Regions from separate parts of the Brevibacillus sp. FW301-21C12A genome, predicted to be linked through region 1. Evidence: predicted binding sites of a transcription regulator. Region 1 holds the regulator's gene; the other holds the start of a gene.
What was found. Region 1 encodes LexA, which represses DNA repair genes until DNA is damaged. Its sites were predicted from a motif close to CGAACATATGTTCG; they were not measured.
Positions count from the first base shown of each region.

Region 1 (10,893 bases):
TGTCCGTTTTCGGCTAGAGCGAGCCGTTGATTTCCTTGATCTCTTCGTATCCGTAATAACGGCCATCTACCATGTAAATGCCCTGGTGGGTGGCTTTTTCAATTTCTCCTGCTACCTGCTGCGCATTTTGGAGAACGATGTTGACGATCTTGCTCTCGTCGCGCTTCATCTGGTTTTGCAGCCGCTCACGCTCTTTGGCCGATATCATGTTCATCCCTCTTTTCCCTCAAGAGTCAATGGCTATAGTATTTCTTTGGAAGAAGGGAAATACACGCGAACGACGGAGAAAAACCCCCGCCATGCCGCAAGAGCCGCTCTTGGACAGACGGGGGCTTTCTGGATTTATTTTTCGCTCTTTCAAGCCTTCTTGCGAGCAGCTCCGTCGCCTTGGCGGCATCTTCCTTGAAGTAATCGTTGCTGCTGAGCTTCATCGAGGGCGGCACCCAGGCGTAGGCAGCGGGAACACCCGGCAGGACAATTCCGTCGACCAACGGCTGGCGCTCAATCGCGTAGGAAAACGCCTGGCGAATTTTTTTGTTCGTAAACGGCGGCTGGGTCGTATTAAACGTAACCGCTACGGTATTCGGATACGGGTCGAGCACAATTTTGCCCTCATCCTGCAAGCTTTGCAGCAAATCGACAGGCAGCGTATAGGCAGTGTGGCCGCCCCAATCGAGATCGCCGGAATCAAACAGCGCTTGCAACGTGTTGGTGTCGGTAATCATGCTCCAGACGATCTTGTCCAGCTTCACCGCGTCTTTGTCATGGTACTTGTCGTTTTTGACCAGCACCAGCTTGTTTTTATGCTCCCAAACATCCATCTTGAACGGGCCGTTTCCGATGTAGTTCTCAGGAGAAGCCGCCCAGCCCGGATTGGACTCGACCGTTTTTTGGTGCAGCGGGAACAGCGTCGGGAAAGCGGTCAGCTCGTAAAAAAACGGCGCGGGCGAATTGAGCTGCACTTCCAGCGTGTGGTCATCGAGCGCTTTGACCGCGACGGCATCCTTGCTTCCTTTTCCCGTGTTAAATTCTTCCGCTCCTTTGATGAAATAAAGCATGTAGGCGTACTCCGAGCCTGTTTGCGGGTCGAGATTGCGCTTCCAGGCAAATTCAAAATCGTGCGCGGTGACGGGATCACCGTTGGACCAGAGGGCGTCTTTTTTCAATTGAAACGTGTACGTCAGCATATCGGGGGAAACGGAGTAGTTCTCGGCCAGCGCTCCCGCAATCTTTCCGTCAGGCCCGTAGCGCGTCAGCCCTTCAAAACAGGCCGTAATCACGTCAAAGGAAGTCCCGTCTGATGCCAGGCCCGGGTCTGCCGTCGGCGTTCTCCCCCTTCCGCATTCCAGTTCAAGACCATCTCTTGCGTTTTGGCTTGCTCGGATTTCGTTGTTTCTGTGCCCTGGTTGTCAGTTGCCGACGGCTGGGACGAACTACAGCCTGCAACGAATTGAAAAATCAGAAACCCAATCAATAGCGCGCCTGTTCGTTTCTTCAACTCTCGCGTCCTCCTCGTCTGTGTCGAGTTCGCGAAGATGACTGATTGACAGTCTTTTACTCTCCACCATGCTATCGCATCACCGCAAAAAAGGAATCGGACGAGTTGGTAGAAAATCATGTGCTAGCGGCGAAAGATTTTTATACATATTGCCAAAAAATTCGTTCTATTTCTTCGGCGCTTCCCAAGCAACAAGCCAGTCCGCCCCTTGTCTGGTGCTGGACTGGCTTTTCGCTCTCGCTCAAACAGCCTGTATCGTTACCCGGAACACTTCGCTGCTCCCAGCAGCTTCTCTACGACTTCCAGCACTTTGGCGACGCTTTGCTCGTCGATATTACGGTGCGTCGTAAAGCGGATCACGTATTCGTCGAAGTCGACCGCCAACACCCCTCTGTCTGCGAGCCGCTGCAAAAAGTCAACCGCTGTCTCCTGGATCGAATCGGTCCTGACCAGCACGATATTCGTCTCGACAGGCTCGACAGTCAGGGACAGCTTGCGAAAGCCTGCGGCCAACTGCTGTGCCCGCTCGTGATCTTCACGCAGCCGCTCGACCATCTCGGTCAAGGCGATGATTCCCGGCGCAGCCAAATAGCCCGCTTGGCGCAAGCCTCCGCCGAGCTTTTTTCGCCACCATCTCGCTTCTTCGATAAAAGCGCGGTCCCCAGCCAAAATGGAGCCTACGGGCGCACTCAGCCCTTTGGACAGGCAAACTTGAACGGTATCCGTGTATTGGCTCAGTTCGCAAACGTCGACTCCTTGGGCGACCGCCGCATTGAACAGCCTCGCCCCGTCTAGATGAACCGGAATCCCGTGCTTTTGCGCCACGTCATAGACGCCCTTCATCTGCTCGACAGTGACCACCGCGCCTCCAGCCCGGTTATGCGTATTTTCCAGGCAAATCAATTTCGTTCGCGGAAAATGAATGTTGTTGCCGCGGATCGCTTTTTCCACGTCTTCCGGGCGCAAGGCACCGCGCTCTCCCGCGAGTGTCCGGGTTTGCACGCCAGCCAGAGCCGACATCGCTCCCCCTTCGTAATAAAAAATATGCGATTCCGCTTCCGCGATCACCTCGTCACCATTGACACAGTGGGTCAGCACAGCGACCTGGTTGCCTTGTGTGCCGCTGGTGACAAACAAGGCCGCCTCCTTCCCGAGCCGTTCCGCTGCAAGCTGCTCCAGTCGGTTTACCGTCGGGTCTTCGCGATAAACATCATCGCCCACTTCGGCTTCCGCCATCGCGCGAAGCATCGTTTCAGTCGGTTTCGTGACGGTATCGCTGCGCAAATCCATTTTCATAAAAGCGTCCCCTTCCGCATGTTCGTCTAGCAACTCTATGTTCCAGAACACTTTCCACATTGCAACTGCAATTCCCTCTTTGCTAAGATGGAGAAGAAACTCACATACATACAGTTAGGAGACTTGACCGATGAAGGTAAAGATCACTCGCAATGCAGCGAAGCAACTGACCACGATCATGGAGCAGGAAGAAGACAAAGACCTGAAGCTGCGTGTCTATATCACTCACGCGCACGGCGATCATGCACACTACGGCCTGGCGCTGGACAAACCGACCGAAGAGGATGAAGTAGTCTCCACTGACAAGGAAATCGACGTTGTCGTGAAAAAAGACGAGCCGCTTCTGGACGGCATCATCGTCGACTACCTGTATCTGCCGCAAGAAGGCTTCGTCATCACCAACCCGTCCAAAGGAAACACAGGCGACCATTAATCGCTTTGAGCCACACACGCAAAAACCCCTCTGCTGCTTATTCAGCCAGAGGGGTTTTTACTATTTGCCACGTTCAAGCCTGCGTGTACAGCTCGGGCGAAAGCTCAGCCAGCAGTGGCGCCTGCTCCCCTGCCATCTTCGTCAGCACGAGGCGATGCACCGGCCTGGTCATCGCCACGTAGAGCAGCTTCGCGTCCCACTCGTTGTTTTGATACGCATCCACATCGACCACGATGACCGCGTCAAACTGCAAGCCTTTTGTCAAATAGGCAGGCATCACGGTTACGCCGCCCGGAAACTGGTTGTCTTTGCTGCCGAGCAGCGTCAAATCGGCAATGCTCTTTGCAAGCGCCTTGTGCGCCTTTTTGCTCGCCTGAATCGTCTTGGTGACGATCGCGATCGTTTGCAACCCTTCCTTTTGCAGAGCGGCCACCCGGGAGCTGACTTCCGTCCACAGCTTGGCGCGCGAATCGGCCTCGACCATGATTGGCTTTTCGCCATGGCGCAAGACGGGCTTCGCCAAGACGGCTTCCGGCAGCTCAATCTGCCGCAGCACTTCGTTGGCGCACAGCATGATCTCAACTGTCGAGCGATAGCTTTGCGCCAGCGTGTAGTAGGCGGGACGAAGCTGTTCGAAAATACCCTGGGTCAGCTCCTCCCACGCGTGAATGCCGCGGTAGCTGTGAATGCCTTGGGCGATGTCGCCGACAATCGTCAGCGAGTGGCGCTTCGTCGCGAGCGCAATCACGGCAATCTCCAACGCGCTCAAGTCTTGCGCTTCATCCACGACGGTATGGTCGAAATGCCCGGCCTTGTTCATCCCTTCGATGATATGCTGCAAATACAACAGCGGCGCGATATCCTCCGCTTCCAGCCGCTCCTGGGCAAACAGCGCCGCAGAAGACCGGCTCACATCGCGGACCACTTCGTCGGAAATGTCCGCAGGGACAAGCTTGCGCAACAGCTCCTCCTCTGCGATCAGCTCGCGGTACGACTCGAAAATGTCCAGCCGCGGGAAGGAGACGAGGTACGTATCCAAAATTTGCTCCAGCATTTTTTCAAACTTGGCCAGCCCTTGCTTGTCGAGGTCGACTTTTCGCTCGCGCAAATGCGAAAATAGTTGCTTGTTCATCTCTTGCTTCAAATGCTTGCGCAGCGCATCGACGCGTCGATGGTACGGCAAGGACCCGAACTGCTCCAGAAAAAACTGCCGGATCGTCTCGCCCGGGATGGAGAACACTTGCTTCGTCTTGTTGTAAAGAAAACTCAGTTTTTTGAACGGGATTCTCGTCTCGATCACGTAGCGTATGTACTCTTCCATGGCTTCCCGGCACGCCAGCGAGCCTTTGAAACGCAGCCGATGGCGGGTGATTTCCTGCTCCCGCTCGTCCTGCCCTTCTTCAAAAAACAACTGCAGCGGTTTGTCCGGGCTCACGATCCGCCAGCCTTTGGGCATGAGCGGCTTCACGAGCCGCGCCGCCCAGTCTACAAACGTCGATTGCTGAACATCGTCGACGCCAAGCTCGGGTAGCACCTCTGATATGTACGTCAGAAACATCCGGTTCGGGGCGAACACCATAAATTTTTTCGACATCATCGTATCCTGGTAGTTGTAAATCAGGTACGACAGCCGATGCAGCGCAATCGTCGTCTTTCCGCTGCCCGCAACCCCTTGCACGACGATCGGCCGATCTTTTTCCGCGCGAATGATGTCATTTTGCTCCGACTGGATCGTCGCGACGATATCTTTTAAGCGGCTGTCATTCGTCAAGTTCAGATTGGCGTTCAAAAATTCGTCGATGAAGCCTTCCTGCAAAAACTCGTCCGGGTGCCCCATCTCGCGGTTGATCGTCTCTTTTACAGCGCCATCGTAAATCCCGACGATTTTTCCGTCCTCAATTGCGAAGTTGCGCTTCAATCTCACCTCGCCGCGCACGATCTCGCGCCCCATCCGGTAAAACGCATCCTTGCTCTCTCCGGAATAATAGAGACTGGCAATGGGCGCTCGCCAATCCACGACGATCGAATCAAACGTATCGCTGCGGACGATCCCTCTTTTTCCGATGTACACCTGGTCAAGCTCGTAAACCTCGTCCTTGAGAAAATCGACTCGGCCAAAGTACGGCTTGTCGCGTCCGTGATCCTCCAAATAACGCAGGTCTTTTGCCTTGCTTGCGTTCACGACCTGCTTGACGTAATCGTCGGTCGCTTCCCGAATCTCTTCGCGCAGCCGAGCGATCTCCCCATCGATCAATGCAATCGTCTCATCCAGCTTGTTTTGTTCTGCCTCGTAATCGCGGTGTTGGGTACTCACACCCATCCCCCCTCTCGTCTTTTATCAATGTGATGGTCGTTATTGCATTTGTCTGGCAAGCCAGATTCCCGCGGCACAAGAGAGCAGGCCGACCACGATACTGAGCAGGGCGTAAACGAGCCCGCGCAGCCATTGTCCCTCTCCCCAGAACGAAACCACTTCCAGCGAAAATGTGGAAAACGTCGTGAATCCGCCCATAATACCTGTCGTAAACAAAAGATACAGCTCAGGCGAGAAGCCTCCCCGCTCCTTGCCGATCACAAACAAAACGCCGATGGCAAACGAGCCAATGATGTTCGCCAGCCACGTGCCTACAGGCCAGCCCGGCTGATTGGCAACCAGCGCCAGCACATAACGAAGCAACGAGCCGACTGCTCCCCCAACCGCTACAGCCACCCATGCCATTGGTCCCCCTCCTCAATTGCAAAACTGGCAGAAGTCGTCAGGAACAAAAAGACACCCGAGCGTCAAGCAAGGATGTCTGCCGTATCAATACAAGTAAGTTTACTGTTTTGGACGATTTTCCTCAAGATCTTCCACATAGCGGATGGAATCCAGATTCGCTCGAAGCGACATCTTGACCGCATCGATGTACTTTTGGCGCAGAGCTTTTTGCTCCTGCTTCTCCTCGTCAGTCAAGCCAACCTCGCGAGATTTCTTGACCAGTTCGTTGATTCGTTTAATTTCCGCGTCAGATACCACGTTCCGGTTCCTCCCACTCTGTAGTAATGCCGCTTTATTATATCATATCAGTCGGAACTGGCAAGAGAGCGGATGGCGGGCAAGTGCTCGAATCAGTCCGTTTCCGGGATGAACAAGGTCTGCCCCGGATAAATGAGATTGCTGTCGAGGTTGTTCGCCATTTTGATATCGAAAATCAGATCGCGCACATCCACCTTTTCCGAATGATGATGGCGCACAGCAATCGTCCAAAGACTGTCGCCGGAGCGAACGGTCACTTCTTTTCCTTTTAACGGCTCTTTATGCGCAGAAGAGGCAAACACCAGTTCGGTAAGCAAGTAAAAAAAGAGAGAGAACGTCAGCAAAAACAAAATAGCTTGTCCTCTCGTGATGCCCAAACGGACGCGGCGAGGCTGCTTTTTCTCGAAACGGTTATGGATAGACATGGCATTCATAATATGACCCCCTGCAAACATACGTTCTATAAGTTCGTATCCCTATCATAAATGAGAACATATGTTCATGTCAATACAAAAACCGCCGTCTCGCAAATTCGCGCGGAGCTGCTGTGCGCAGCCGTTTTTGCTTCGGATGACGCTGCCGGGCGACTCTATTGGGGTGGATTTAGCTCGTTTCTAGCTGGTTGCTTGCTGCCTGAACAGAAGTCCAAGTGTGCCGCGTTGGTGCGGTTTGTGGCTTGGCGTAAGCTCGGCTCTTCGGTACTGGAGCGGCTGGCGGTTTGACGTGAGCTCGACTCTGCGACAGTGGAGCGGCTTGTGGCTCGACGTAAGCCCGGCTCCGCGACGATGGAACTGTTTGCCGACTTGGAGTTAGCCCGGCTCTATTACAATGGAACGGCTGCAACTTACGGCTCCGGCCGCCCGCCCGCGCTTTTTTCGAGATTTGGCCGATGCTGTCGAATCAAATGCATTTACCCTGTCAAAAATTCCTGTTCGCATCAAAATCGAACTTATGTTTGTCGAACGCAAGCTCCCATGGTATAATATAGGAAAACATGTTCGAGAAATCAGGGGTGTCTCTCTATGTCAAAATTATCCAGCAGACAACAAGCCATAATCGAATTTATTCGCAAGGAAGTCCGGGACAAAGGCTATCCTCCATCCGTCCGCGAAATCGGCGAAGCTGTCGGACTTGCCTCCAGCTCTACTGTGCACGGTCATCTGGCGCGCTTGGAAAAGAAAGGGCTGATCCGCCGCGACCCTACCAAGCCTCGCGCCATCGAACTGCTGTCTGAGGAAGACCGCTTCCAGGACAACTTCGAGGACTCTGTCGTTCGCGTTCCCGTCATCGGGAAAGTAACCGCCGGGCAGCCGATTACCGCGATTGAGGACGTCGAAGAGTACTTCCCGCTTCCAGAAAATATCGTGACTTCAGACAAGGTGTACATGCTGCGGATTTCCGGGAACAGCATGATCGACGCCGGTATCCTGGACGGCGACTACGTAATCGTGCGCCAGCAGCACGTCGCCAACAACGGCGATATCGTCGTCGCCATGACAGAAGAAGACGAAGCGACCGTCAAGCGCTTTTTCAAAGAGAAGAACCACTTCCGCCTCCAGCCGGAAAACGCGACGATGGAACCGATCATTTTGGACAACGTCACCATTCTCGGAAAAGTCATTGGCGTCTATCGCCTCATCCACTAATCGTTCCAGCGCATGAAAAAAGGACAGCCTCCGCTGTCCTTTTTCGTCTCTATCATTATATTTATCTGGCAAGGAAAAACCAGACGATCATGCTCACCTGCAACACGACTTTGACAACTGCGCTTCCCAAAAAGCCGATCAGCGAGCCAAAGCCTGCCTTTACCGCTTTCTCTATCGGCTGCTTTTGCACGAGCAACTCCACCAGCACCACGAGCACGAACGGCATAATCAGCATCCCGAACGGCGGGAACACGAAGATTCCGAGAACAATCCCTACGGCCGCAGCCACCGAAGACCATTTGGAGCCGCCGTACTTTTTCACGAAAAACATGTTGGTCAACAAATCCGCACCGTACAGCAAAATACTGAGCACCACCATCCCCCACCAGAAAGACGCTGGCAACCCCGCTCCCGGATCGGCTATGAAAAAGTGGTAGAGCAAAAAGCCTGCCCACAGTAAAATCGTATCGGGTAGTACTGGCAAAAATATACCGGCGATACTTAGCGCGAAAAGCACCAACACGATAATCCAAAGAACAATATCCATTCTCTATGCACTCCTCTCACATAGGTAATACGAGAAAAAGCCGATTGAAGTTGCACTCTTCTTTTGCGAATCCGTGAGGCCGTCTGCGAGGAGTACCTGCCTATTTTAACGAAAGCGGAGGGTTACTATGACGCGAAACTGGCGCGACCTCTCTTATTTGCACAACGGGACACCGAAACAAAAAGCTGCGGGCCAGGCCATCGCCCAATCCGCGGTCATGCAGCGGCTGCAAGCGTTCGATCCCGTGCTCGCAGGTACGATCCCTCTGGACATCGACATTGCGGACAGCGATCTGGACATTATTTGCGAGTGCCACCACCTCGAGCAGTTTGCCGACGTCGTCCGCGCTTCGTATGCGGCGTATGAAGGCTACAAGGAAGCTCGTCTGCTCGTGCAAGGCGTGCCCACCTGCCTGATTACGTTTTTTGCCTGCGGCTTCTGGTTTGAGCTGTTTGCCCAACCGCGCCCGGTCGAACAGCAAAATGCGTATCGGCACATGGTCGTCGAGCACCGTTTGCTGCTGCTCGGTGGCGCTGACGCCCTCCGCGCCATCCGCCAGCTCAAGCAAGACGGCCTGAAAACCGAACCTGCTTTTGCCTCCTATTTTAACATTCCGGGAGACGATCCATACCAGGCGCTGCTGGATGTGGAAAAGTGGACGGAAGAACAGCTCCGCACTCTTGTGACCAGGTAAAGAGTCCCCCGCTCCTTTGTCGCATAGGCGGACGGCGCGCGCGTGGCGAAAAAATCGCCAGAGCCGCGGTGCAAATGGCGGACAGATGATTTATAATGGGAACTACTGCGCGGGCACTTGGCGGCGCGCAGGGAGAAAACGCGAACGAGGGGGTGTGTGGTTGGTGAATGGAATTGGTTTGCCAGATACTGCAGCGTCTCATGCAAAGCCTGGGAATAAGGCGATACTTTGCATGAGGTGGACAGTCGTTTAGACAATTCATCGCCTTCTCTAACGTATCTCATTTCTTATTTCCTGGCTTTGCCCCTTATTTTTCACTTTAAAAATAAGGAGCGAGCGGAAATGAAATATGTGAATGCAGCCAGCATGCTGCCAGAAACCTTGATCGCAGAAATCCAAAAGTACGTGCAGGGAGAAATCATCTACATTCCGAAACCGAAGACGGCCCATCACAAATGGGGGACCCGGACCGGCGGCAGAAAACAGTTGGATGAACGCAACAGCGCGATCCGCAACGCTTTTCGCGAAGGCGCCTCCATCCAGGAGCTGGCCGAGCAGTACTTTCTCTCGACGGAAACGATCAAAAAGATTGTGTATGCCAAATAGACAAAAGCACTGGCGCGTCCACGAGACGGTCAGTGCTTTTCCTATGCCGAGTTCTTTTTACAATCGTTCTTTCCCTTTGCAGCGCACTCCGCTCCTTTTACAGTAGAAGGTACAAACACCATCACAACTCCTCACGCCTGACGGAGTACGCTGCAAGGAGGAACCAGAAAGATGCAACCATTTATTTCACCCCACCACTATCACTTCATCAAAGCACAGGTGCAAACCTTGTTGAACGCATACACAAGCAGCACAGACCCTAACGTCATCCGGGCCCGCAAAGAAATCGCCCAGGAATCCGTGTTCCAGCTCTTCCCCGGCATGACAGAGGAACAAAAACAACTGCTTGCGCCACTCGCAGCCATCAAGGAAAAGAACGAAGCCAAACAGTTTTTGCTGCGGCTCTCGCCGTATATCATCCCTTTTCCCGCTTTGACCGAGCAAGCGATCAAAAAAATGTTCCCGAAGGTCAAGAAGCTCAAGCCGCCTGCGACAGCGGAAATCCCGTATGCCGAGACGTCGTATGTAAGCTGGTTCGACAGCGGGGCAGACAAAAAGTACATGATCGCCTACTACCCTGACAAGCTGATCGGCATTCACGGCGTTTTTACTCCCCTGCCCAAAAAAGGGATTTGTGCGATCTGCAACAAAATTACCGACATCGGCATGTTCGTCCTGGAAGCGCGGGGGGCGGGCAACGGCACGTATTTGAAAAAAGGAAACTACTTGTGTCAAGACAGCGTCACTTGCAATCAAAATATTCGTTCGCTGGAAAAACTGCATGATTTTCTGGCTACGATGGTCAAATGAGCAGAAACACGATCATGCGCGAAAAACAGTGGCGGCTCCTTGTTCAAGCTTAGCGAACAAGGAGCCGTTTTCATAAAAAATACCCCTCAAGCAACTCAAGGGGCAGTTGACGGCAAACGGGCGAGAGGATGCATTCGTTCTTTTGACCGAATCTTTGATGAAGCCCGCTATCTTTGCGAAAACTGCGCGGAGAAATGGAGCTTCCACAAAGGCCACGCCATCAGGAGGGCGATTTTCATCGACAATGGCGTCCATCAACGGAAAGGGAGGATTTTCCTTTCGGGTACCTTTACTATACTTTGCTTCTCTATTTGCTGTCTCCTGACCAAAGTTAGGTGAGGTTAATC
Region 1 is NZ_JBYTBG010000001.1:104,924-115,816, forward strand. It holds gene AC3WQH_RS00555 (hypothetical protein) at 14-214, opposite strand; gene AC3WQH_RS00560 (peptide ABC transporter substrate-binding protein) at 234-1,280, opposite strand; gene AC3WQH_RS00565 (hypothetical protein) at 1,277-1,498, opposite strand; gene ltaE (low-specificity L-threonine aldolase) at 1,757-2,794, opposite strand; gene AC3WQH_RS00575 (HesB/IscA family protein) at 2,925-3,227, shown strand; gene AC3WQH_RS00580 (UvrD-helicase domain-containing protein) at 3,301-5,541, opposite strand; gene crcB (fluoride efflux transporter CrcB) at 5,581-5,946, opposite strand; gene AC3WQH_RS00590 (DUF896 domain-containing protein) at 6,046-6,243, opposite strand; gene yneA (cell division suppressor protein YneA) at 6,336-6,677, opposite strand; gene lexA (transcriptional repressor LexA) at 7,266-7,889, shown strand; gene AC3WQH_RS00605 (DUF456 domain-containing protein) at 7,951-8,436, opposite strand; gene AC3WQH_RS00610 (DUF4269 domain-containing protein) at 8,564-9,130, shown strand; gene AC3WQH_RS00615 (CD3324 family protein) at 9,473-9,736, shown strand; gene AC3WQH_RS00620 (FusB/FusC family EF-G-binding protein) at 9,908-10,546, shown strand.

Region 2 (10,893 bases), on a different contig from region 1:
TTCGCTTTCTCAACCAGCACTTGATAATCCCTTACCACTTCGGTCAGGGCAGAAACGGATTCTTTGTAATCCGGCTCATTACAAATCCCATCAATGGCCCGATGGAGGTGGTACATTTTATCTTCGGTTTTGCGGATAAATTCTACCCAATCCATTCCGTTCATAAAAATACCTCCTTTCCTTGCCTTAGGCTTTACCCGATGACAGAGAAGTATGCAACGATTTGTCTGGCAGCCTGCGCAAGAGCGGATAAAATCATTTTTTTCGACACTTTGTCTTACCATGTTTATCTCTTTACTATGGAAATAAACTTGCCTAGTGCGTAATATAAGAGGATGGAATTTTTCGTTGAGCCGTGAGAGAAGATCCGTGGAGCGTTTTCGGAAGCGAATGAGGTGGAGAGTGTGGATGTTTTAGCAAGAGTAAACAAGTCATTGGAAAAAATAATGCCGGTATTGACTCCGAGCAGTGTGGCGATTGGCGTGTTGGCCGGGACTCATCTTCAGCCCTATGCCTTTTTGTCGCCGTGGGTGTTTGCCTTTATGACCTTTGCCGGGAGTTTGGGAGCGGGGTTCAAGGAATTTGCCAAAGTATTGACACGGCCGCTGCCGCTCGTCGTCAATTTGCTGATTTTGCATGCGCTGATGCCGTTTATCGCCTGGGGAGTGGCTCATCTGCTCTACCCGGACGACATGCATGTCGTCACAGGCTTTTTGTTGGCTGCACTTATACCGACCGGGATTTCCAGCTTTCTCTGGTCGTCGATTTACATGGGCAATATTGCTCTGACGCTTTCGATTATTTTGCTAGATACGATGATTTCGCCGCTTGTCGTTCCGTTTGGCATGTACGTTTTGCTCGGGGCAAAGGTGGAGATGGACACGTGGGACATGATGCAGGGGCTGTTTTACATGATTGTGCTGCCGTCGCTTGCCGGGATGCTGCTGCATCATTTTTCGCAGGGGAGGGTCAAAAAGACGTTGGCTCCCAAGCTCGCTCCGTTTTCCAAGCTGGGCATGGGTGTTGTCGTTGCCATCAACAGCTCGATGGTCGCAAGCTATTTCCACGCCTTTGATGCCAGGCTGCTGGGAATGGCGCTGGTCGTTCTTTTCCTCGCGATTTTGGGCTACCTGCTCGGGTGGTGGATCTCCCGGCTCTTTGGCTGGGAGCGCGATGTGATCGTGACCTTGACCTTTAACAGCGGGATGCGCAACATCAGTGCCGGAGCGGTCATGGCGATTACGTATTTCCCGGCGACAGTCGCGCTGCCTGTCGTGCTCGGGATGCTGTTCCAGCAGACGCTCGCTTCCACCTTTGGCAAGTTTTTGGACGTCGTGGAGAAAACACCGAAAAAAATCATCCAGGAAGCCGCGCAGTAGAAAGCAGGGAAATCCTGCTTTTTTTTATTGCTTGTTCGCATGTTGTTCGTATATAATACATACAAACGTACGTTCGAGGTGAGGCTTTTGCTGGAGACAATAGTTGTGCCCGTCCACAATGTGATGAAGCGGGTTCCGGTGCTGACAACTGTACATCTTCGTGTCTACAAAATGCTGGAGAACGGAATAGAGATCAACACAATCGCGGCGGATCGCCAGATGAGGCGCGCCGTCAACGATTTGTGCAGGTTAGGGTGGGTGAAAGCAAGTGGGGATCGGAACTAGCTATGCGGGACGGCAAGCTTCCCGGCAGCGCACTACTCCGCCGGGGGTCACGAAGCAGGAGCGCGAATCGTTTTTGTATTTGCTTCGCGACTCGGGCAGGGAGGATTACGCGGTGACGGTAAGCTGGTGGGTTTCGTTGGACGGCGAGTGCGGCAACACGCAAAGCATGTGGGGCGTGGTCAAGTGGGTCGATCCGAAAGCGCGCAAAGTCCAGTTGGTCAACGAAACGAGAAGCGAATGGATTGAGCTGGAGCAGATCGTGAATGTGCGCGGCTGAGCTTGGAGTTTTAGCGGCAGGCACAAAAGAAGGAGGGCGACTATGCCCTCCTTTTTCGTTTGGATGAGGAAGTAAAAAGATATTATGTAAGAAAACCTAACACAAAATCAAGAAAATTGCCAAAAAGCGTTGACAATCGACTGTGATATGTTAGTATATATTACATAGCATGCATTCTCTCCACTTCCTATCTTCGACCCAGAAATGGGTCCTTTTTTTTTGCCCGGATAGCTTGCCTATTGCGGATAAGGCTTGCCATCGCCCTTGAACAGCTTGCTCACCATCTCGTACAGACGGCCCGGCATGTTCGGGAACACGAACGAATACTGATCGGCTCCCTCCTTTAGCAAAGCGACAGGGGCTTCGATCGTGTAAGGAATTTTCATCAAGTCGAGCATTTTTTTGTACTCATCCACCATGGCGTGATCGACTGTATAGTAAAACGATTTGGAAGGGTTCATTTGTGCACGCTCCTTTTCCATATTGTAGCATAGGAAGGCGTTTGTTTGAACGAGACATAATATTTATTATGTTAACGAAATGACCGTCTGAACGACAAAAAACACTCTGCTGTCAGGCAAACAGAGTGTTTTTACGCGTGCGCATGCAAGGGACGGGACCGCCTAGCTGCTGAAAAAACTTCTGCTGGAGTGCTTCCGCTTGTAGTGGGAGCTGCCGTAATGGGAGTGCCCATGCCCGTGCCGATGTCCGTGGCTGGAACCGTATCCTTTGCGATACTTGTAGTCGCTGCTGCTGTATTTCCGGTATTTGTGGGAAGAAGTCGAGTGATTACCCAGTAAATTTTTCAATAGCTTTTTTAACATCTCCATCACTCCCAGTCGTCGTGTAGGATCGGTTTATATTCGTATTTACGAATATGCTTGGCAATCGTTTCAGTTCCCTGCGAATTTTTCGGGAAAAACAGGTCCGATCCGGTCAATCCGGTTCGTCCAGATACCGCCCGTAAACGTAGCAGGCACCCGGTCGAGGTCAGCAGGCGTATCGAAGCCTGCGGAAAAATCGCCGCTTCCGGCTACAAGGATGGCGCGCGTATTTACTGCTTCCATTCTCGCCATGAAACGGTTCGGCCAACCCCACAGCCATGGCGCGATTTGATCGGGAATGTGGAGCTGGGTGTGGGCGCAGGCGTCGGGAACGTAACCGGACCAGCCCGCCGCTATGTACGGGATCAGACAGCTTTTCATCGTATCCATCGAGATGACGCGCAGCTCCGGGATTTGGCTCTTCACCGCGGCGATCGGCTCGTCGCCTCCGTAGACTGTCAGCTTTTCCAGCCGTTCTTTTGGCAGAGACTGCAAGGCGTCCGCGAGCGCCTGTCCTTCGTTTGGATCGTTGCTCTTGATATGGATGAGCAGAGACTCGTCGGGGAACGCTTTGAGCACATCGGTTAACGACGGCATCAGCCCGATGCCTTTTCCGCGAAACGGATAGGTGCGTCCTCCGTCTGCCGTATAGTTGTAGCCGATATCGAGCTTCTGCAGGTCGGCCAGGGTAAAATCTCTGGTGACGCCGTCGCCGTTCGTGCGACAGCCGAGCGTCCAGTCGTGGAACACGGCAAATTGCCCGTCTTTCGTCCAGTGGACGTCAAATTCCACGACGTCGGCACCTGCTGCGAAGGCGGCTTTCATGGACGGCAGCGTGTTTTCCAGATACGGATGCTCCGGCGGGTAAATTCGTTCGGCTGTACACGTCTCGTTCGTCAGCCCTTCCATGTGAAAGGTCTGCGCCATTCCGCGGTGGGCGAGCAAAAAGGGAGAGCCGGCAGGCGGAGCAGCCAGGTAGGAGCTGTTGACGAAAAAGACGTAGGCGACAAACAAAAGCGGGATCCAGACCACTTTTTTGCGGTACCATTGCTTGCGCGGTCTGTTATCGGAAGTGGACATGACTTGTAATCCTCCAGCGTCGTGACTTTTTGTGCGTTCATTCTATCAAAATGCGGACGCAAGCGGAAATCCTTTTTCGCCGGAGAGAGCAGGGGTTGGCATGGAGGAAAAAGACTGGCAAAATAGATGAATAATTGAAACCAGAATGGACAGAGCAGGGGGATTCCATGAAAATAGCGCTACACCAGATCGCCTATCAGATCGGGATGCACCCGGCAGAGATGGCGAAGCTGGTCTACGAAGGAGAAGTCACGGGCGAAGTGCCTGACCGCAACCCGCAAGCGAAGGATGCGTGGGTAGATTTGCATTCGTTGAAAAACTTCATTGAATGGAAGTTCGATCAGGGCGCCTTCGACCAGATGTTTTTCGATAAAGCCATGCGCCATCTCAACAAGGCGATGGGGAAAAAATAAAGCGGTGCGACAAGGGAGAGAACACAACATGCAGCCATCGATCATTTATTGTATGTGCCCAAAAGCTTATTGGGAGAAATGGGCGGACAAAGACCATTACCTGCCTCGCGACTACGAGCAGGAAGGGTTCATTCACGCCACAAAAGGCGAGGAGCTGCTCGGCAAGGTAGCAGACCGGGTGTACGGCGCGTTCGATGAGGAGTTGTACGTGCTCGTCGTGGACGAGACAAAATCGCCTTCGCCCGTGAAGTACGAGCAGGCCAAGGACGGGCTTTTGTATCCGCACATTTACGGCCCGCTCCATCGCGAGGCGATAGTAGACGTGAGGCGCATGCTGAAAACAGACGGGCACTGGCACATCGGTCCGTCCATCCGCTAATGCCCTATCCGTTCCAGTTGAACTGCGCGAGCAAATCCAGCACCTCGCGACGCTTGGCTGGCGGCAACTTGTCGAGCCTGCGCAGCAAGAGGGCGATTCGTTTGCGCTGCTCGCTTTCGCCGGAAGACTCGGCGCGCTTGCTCACCCATTGGCGTTTGAGCCGGACAGGGTCTGTCTCCGCTATGATCCGCAGCAGCTTTCGTTCCAGAAAATCCAGAGAAGCCATGTGAAAAACCTTCTTTTTCGCAAAGTCCGTTCTCTCTATCCTATCATACATAATTGTTCCGCGAACGAAGCACAATGGTACAGGTAGTGAATCATACTGGCAAAGTGAGGAGTGTTTTTCATGGCAAAACCGGACGATCGTTCTGACAACGCAGCCAAGCTGCAAGAAATGCTGCAAAACACGGAAGAGAGCATTCGCGAGTCGGAAGATTACCTGGCGGCACACGCGGGCGAGATTTCCGAAGAGGAATGAGCGAACATCGAGGCGAAAAACCAGCGCCGTGCAGAGAGCATCGAAGGGTTCCGCTCCGAGATTAAAGACGAAGTTTCCCAAAGTGAATAACGTGCTCATCAACGCCTGTCGCTGTCCATTGCGGCAGGCGTTTTTCACATTAGGCCGACAAAAGTGCAACAAAACATGAATTGTTGGACGAAACATGGTAATCTGTAGATGGACAAATTAAATCAAGAGGAGAAAGACTATGAAACGACCAGAAGATACACGCGTCGTTGTCGGCATGTCCGGCGGGGTCGACTCCTCCGTGACGGCTTACCTGCTCAAGCAACAGGGATATGACGTCATCGGCATCTTCATGAAAAACTGGGATGATACCGATGAATTCGGCCACTGCACGGCGGAAGAAGACTTCCAGGATGTCCGGCGCGTCTGTGAACAAATTGGCATTCCATACTACACCGTGAATTTTGAAAAAGAATACATGGACAAGGTGTTCCAGTATTTTTTGGATGAATATAAACGCGGGCGCACACCGAATCCTGATGTGATGTGCAACCGTGAAATCAAGTTCGGCGAGCTGCTCGCCAAGGTCATGGACCTGGGAGCCGATTACATCGCCACCGGCCATTACGCGCAGGTGAAGTTCATCGACGGAGAGTACAAGCTGATCCGCGGCGCGGACAACAACAAAGACCAGACGTACTTCCTCAATGTGCTCGGCCAGGAGCAGTTGTCAAAAACGATGTTCCCGATCGGGCATTTGCCGAAGCCCGAGGTGCGCAAAATTGCCGAAGAAGCCGGGCTTTACACCGCGAAAAAGAAGGACAGCACAGGGATTTGCTTCATTGGCGAACGCAACTTCCGCGAGTTTTTGCAAAACTACTTGCCAGCCAAGCCCGGCAATATCGAAACGGTAGACGGAGACGTGATCGGGCAGCATGACGGCCTGATGTACTACACGCTCGGCCAGCGCCAAGGCCTGGGGATTGGCGGCGGGCACGGCAAGACCGGCCAGCCGTGGTTTGTGGTGGACAAAGACCTGGAGCGCAACGTCCTGATCGTCGGCGAAGGCTCCAACCATCCCCGCCTGTATTCGAGTAGCTTGCTGGCGACAGACGTAAGCTGGGTGAGCGCGAACAAGCCGACCGAATCGTTTGCGTGCACCGCGAAATTCCGCTATCGCCAGCCGGACCAGCAAGTGACGGTGCACATCCGCGAGGGCAACACCGTAGAAGTCGTTTTCGCCGAGCCGCAAAAAGCGGTTACTCCTGGCCAAGCCGTCGTCTTTTACGATGGGGAAGTGTGCCTGGGCGGAGGTACGATTGACAAGGTGCGTTTGATCGACAAAGAGAATTGAATAACGGGGGAAGCGCTTGGTGGATGCTACGAAAAAGTCAAAAGTGATTATTGTTTCGTTTTTGGCGGGAGCGCTTTTGCTGGGAATACTCGCTTACGTGGGGATGTCGGCCACGAGCAACGAGCACATGACCGTGATCGAGAGCGTCATCAAGGAAAAGGGTGGCGTGATTGAAGCGGGTGGTGTGACAGTGGTTCCTCCCGAGGAGAGTCCCTTCCCGAAAAGCGGAAAGGGCAACACCATCTATCGCATCGTGTACACGAAAGATGGGCAAAGCCTGACAGCCTGGTATCGCTCCGATAACCATTCCTCGATTATCAAGGAACCGGAAGAGTGGATTCTTCCGCATTAAGGATTAACCTGACTGGGAGAGTGAGGGGATTACATGACCCAATATGCTGGACTTCGTGAATTGGCCCAATTGATTCGCAGACTGGAGCCGCAGCTCGCAGGGGCGTCCCTGAGCATTTTGGCCCATGAAAATAAAGAAGAGATCGCTTCGCTTCTGGTGGATGGACTTGGCAGCGGCGTTTCGGTTCAAAACAGCTCCGGCGAGTACGCCAACCATCTGGCGAATTTGCGCGTGGGAGCGAACAAATACACGTTTGCCCAGGACTGGCGCGAAGTGTACATCAGCGAGATCAACTACTGCGCCTGTCGGATCCCTCCGGGCGCTCACGGTCTGTTGGTGCACCATACCGACTATCCGGGCGTCATTTACGACGTGTCCCGCAAGCTGGCTGACCACGAGATCAATATTTCCAAGATGAATGTGTCGCGTGAGCAAAAGGGGAAAAACGCCCTGTTGATTTGCGTCACCGACGAAGAGATTACGCCAACTGTCGTAGCTGCCATCGAGGAGCTGCCGCAGATCAACAAGGTGTTGTCTCTGCAATAGGCGAAAAGAGCAGTAGTGCATGCATGGCCGCTCATCGTTTTCGTATGGGCGGTTTTTTGCGTGTGCCGACTGCCTTGTTTGCTTGCTTGTGTGCATGGAGCGAGGCAAAGAAAAAACTGCCCTGACTAGCGGGCAGTTGGCTTGGAAGCAAAGCGAATAGCGTGACTGATGAGGACGTGCAGGACAGACGTGTGGTTTTCGTCCGGAAATTGGCGGAACGACGCTTCGATCTGCCCGTTGCCCATGGCGGACAACCGTTCAGCCATCGCCTGCGCCTTGACGTTGACGTGGAAGCGGCCGTCGTTTTCCAGCTCCCCGATGACGAGCAGCGCTCTGACCCGCAAGTCGTCTGTGAGCAGGGACGGCAGGCGGCGCTCCTCTTCCAGCAGGACGCTTTCGTTCCAGTGGATCGACGGGCTGCCGGCGATGTAGCATTGGTACGCGTGTGGCCGGGTCAGCAAGGCATGCAGCACGAGCAAGCCGCCGAGCGAATGTCCGAAAATCGTTTGCCGCGTGCGGTCGACGGGCAAGTCCTTTTCGATCGCGGGCTTCACCGTGTCTTCGATGAAGCTGAGGAAGCCTTCTGCCCCGCCCATTTCCGGCCATTCGCCGCCGCGCGGATGAGCGGGCAGCTCGGATGCGGGAACGACATGGGTGAAGTCGTAGTAGCGCGATGGGTGGAACGGCGCTTCTGTCGGGTAGCCGATGCCGACGACGATGGCCGGATCGACGCCCGTTCTTTCCGGAACCCGGCATTGCAGGCGAATCGCTTCGGTCATGGTGCCAAACACCGAGTTGGCATCCAGCAAGTAAATGACCGGGAAGCTGGACGGCGGCAAAGCCACGTCGGGGATGCTGACGAAGATGTGGAACGTGCGGTCGTTGTATGTCATTTTTCTCGTTTGCGAACGCGGAATGGCTACTGCTTCATAAACCGTGCTTTCCATCAGGGGTCACTCTCCAATCGGCCGGTGGCGTTACCTTTTTTGTGCATGAAACCTATTATATGGACGCAAACCAGAGATTGGCAATAGAGAAATGAGAGAGATTATCAGTCGCCAAAATAGAGCATGCCGAGCTTGACTCCTACGATATATTGAGGTAAAGTAAGTTTTACCAACTACATATTGATGCGGACAGGTGTTTGCCACGCTATATTTGGTAGACTTAATAGGGAAGTCGGTGAAATTCCGACGCGGTCCCGCCACTGTGATGAGAGAGTTCCATTTGGTTTTTGCGCCACTGATTCAGCTGATCGGGAAGGCACGAATGGAGCGATGACCCCGAGCCAGGAGACCTGCCTGACCGTCAGCACTGTGTAACCTACGGGAGATAGGGAAGTGTTCGAGCGCTCCATTCGTTTTTCGGCGGATGGATACGATGGGGATCATCATGCGCATTCGACATTTTGGCGTCGGATGCGCTTTTACTTTGGCTAAAAAAGTATAGAACAGCAGTAAAGGATGAGGGACATGTTAATCGCTTTTGATTCGAAAACAGGAAACGTGAGACGATTCGTCAGCAAGCTCGATCTGCCGCACGTGGAGATTGATCCGGAGATGGTGATCGACGAGCCGTTCATTCTGGTCACGTACACGACAGGCTTTGGCCAGGTGCCGGAGAAGGTGGACCGTTTTCTGAAGCGGAATCATGTCTATTTGCGCGGCGTGTCAGCCAGCGGCAACCGCAACTGGGGAGCCAGCTTTGCCAAAAGCGCAGACACGATCGCCAGCCAATATGGCGTTCCGGTCATTTCCAAATTCGAACTGTCCGGTACCGGCCGTGACGTGGAACAATTTACGAGTGGGGTGGCAGCAATTGCGACACATTGAATTGAACAACCAACTGATGCAGCGAGGAAGCGACGGATTTTACCAACTGGAAAAGGACAGAGAGGCAGTCGCGGTCTTCATGGAAGAAGTACAGGCGAAGACGATGACCTTCAACAGCGTGAAAGAGCGCATGGACTATTTGATCGAAAATGACTTTTATGAAAATGTGTATGAAAGCTACACGGTTGAACAGGTCGATGAAGTGTTCCGCCTGGCGCATGACGCTGGTTTTCAATTCGCTTCGTACATGGCTATCTCCAAGTTTTACAAAGACTACGCCCTGAAAACAGACGACAAATCGATGTATCTGGAGCAGTACCCGGATCGGGTGGCGATTGTGGCGCTCTCGCTCGGGCGCGGAGACTTCGAACTGGCGAAGCGGCTGACCGTGTCGATGATGGACCAGCGACTCCAGCCGGCGACGCCGACGTTCCTCAATGCGGGGAAAAGCCGCCGCGGCGAAATGGTCTCCTGCTTCCTGCTGGAAATGGACGACTCCTTGAACTCGATCAACTACGTTCTCGGCACTTGCATGCAGCTTTCGAAAATCGGCGGCGGCGTGGCCGTCAACCTGTCCAAGCTGCGCGGGCGCGGAGAGCCGATCAAAGGCGTCGAGGGCGCAGCCAAGGGCGTCATGCCTGTACTCAAGCTGCTGGAGGACGCGTTTTCCTACGCCGATCAGATGGGGCAGCGCAAAGGCTCCGGGGCAGCCTACTACAACATCTTCGGCTGGGATATCAACGAGTTTCTCGATTGCAAAAAGATCAATGCCGATGAAAAGTCGCGGATCAAGACGCTGTCGATCGGCCTGATCGTGCCGAATGTGTTTTACAAGCTGGCAGAGGAAAACAAGCCGTTGACAGTGTTCGCTCCTTACTCCGTCTACAAGGAGTACGGCGCCCATCTGGATGATCTGGATCTCGACGAGATGTACGACGAGCTGGTGGCAAACGAGCGCGTCAAGAAAAAGGTAGTCATGAGCGCCCGCGAAATGCTCACCAAGATCGCGATGATCCAGATGGAGTCGGGCTACCCGTACATCATGAACAAGACGAACGCGAACAAAAATCACGCGCTGAAGGACATCGGCTCCGTGAAAATGTCCAACCTGTGCACGGAAATTTTCCAGCTCCAGGAGACGTCCACGATTACCAACTACGGCGAGCCGGACATCATTCGCCGCGACATTAGCTGCAATCTCGCTTCCTTGAACATCGTCAACGTGATGGAGCACAAAAAAGTGCGCGAATCCGTGCGCGAGGGCATCGAGGCGATCACCGCCGTGAGCGATGTGACCCGCGTGGAAAATGCGCCAGGCGTGCAGAAGGCCAACCGCGAGCTGCATTCCGTCGGGCTGGGTGCGATGAACCTGAACGGCTACCTGGCGAAAAACAAGATCGCCTACGAGAGCGAGGAAGCAAAAGACTTCGCCCGCACGTTCTTCATGATGATGAACTTCTACTCGCTGGAAATGAGTATGGAGATCGCCATGGCCAAAGGGGAAACCTTCATGGGCTTCGAGCAGTCGGAGTACGCCAAAGGCACGTATTTTGACAAATACCTCGCAAACGACTACCGTCCGCGCACGGAAAAAGGCAAGCAACTGTTCGCAGGCATGCACATTCCGACGCCGGAGGATTGGGCCGCGCTCAAGCAAAAGGTGCAGAAGAACGGACTGTATCACGCGTACCGTCTGGCGATTGCGC
Region 2 is NZ_JBYTBG010000051.1:7,002-17,894, forward strand. It holds gene AC3WQH_RS22245 (hypothetical protein) at 1-164, opposite strand, end outside; gene AC3WQH_RS22250 (bile acid:sodium symporter family protein) at 447-1,379, shown strand; gene AC3WQH_RS22255 (YolD-like family protein) at 1,648-1,941, shown strand; gene AC3WQH_RS22260 (hypothetical protein) at 2,178-2,402, opposite strand; gene AC3WQH_RS22265 (hypothetical protein) at 2,565-2,765, opposite strand; gene AC3WQH_RS22270 (glycerophosphodiester phosphodiesterase family protein) at 2,835-3,845, opposite strand; gene AC3WQH_RS22275 (hypothetical protein) at 4,013-4,258, shown strand; gene AC3WQH_RS22280 (DUF952 domain-containing protein) at 4,287-4,637, shown strand; gene AC3WQH_RS22285 (hypothetical protein) at 4,642-4,863, opposite strand; partial or broken gene tlp (small acid-soluble spore protein Tlp) at 4,984-5,205, shown strand; gene mnmA (tRNA 2-thiouridine(34) synthase MnmA) at 5,345-6,457, shown strand; gene AC3WQH_RS22300 (hypothetical protein) at 6,477-6,809, shown strand; gene AC3WQH_RS22305 (ACT domain-containing protein) at 6,843-7,355, shown strand; gene AC3WQH_RS22310 (alpha/beta hydrolase) at 7,481-8,302, opposite strand; cobalamin riboswitch at 8,477-8,674, shown strand; gene nrdI (class Ib ribonucleoside-diphosphate reductase assembly flavoprotein NrdI) at 8,828-9,187, shown strand; gene nrdE (class 1b ribonucleoside-diphosphate reductase subunit alpha) at 9,174-10,893, shown strand, end outside.
Region 2: a site for LexA is predicted at 1,442-1,455, ahead of AC3WQH_RS22255 (YolD-like family protein). Genes of this name have one in related genera too.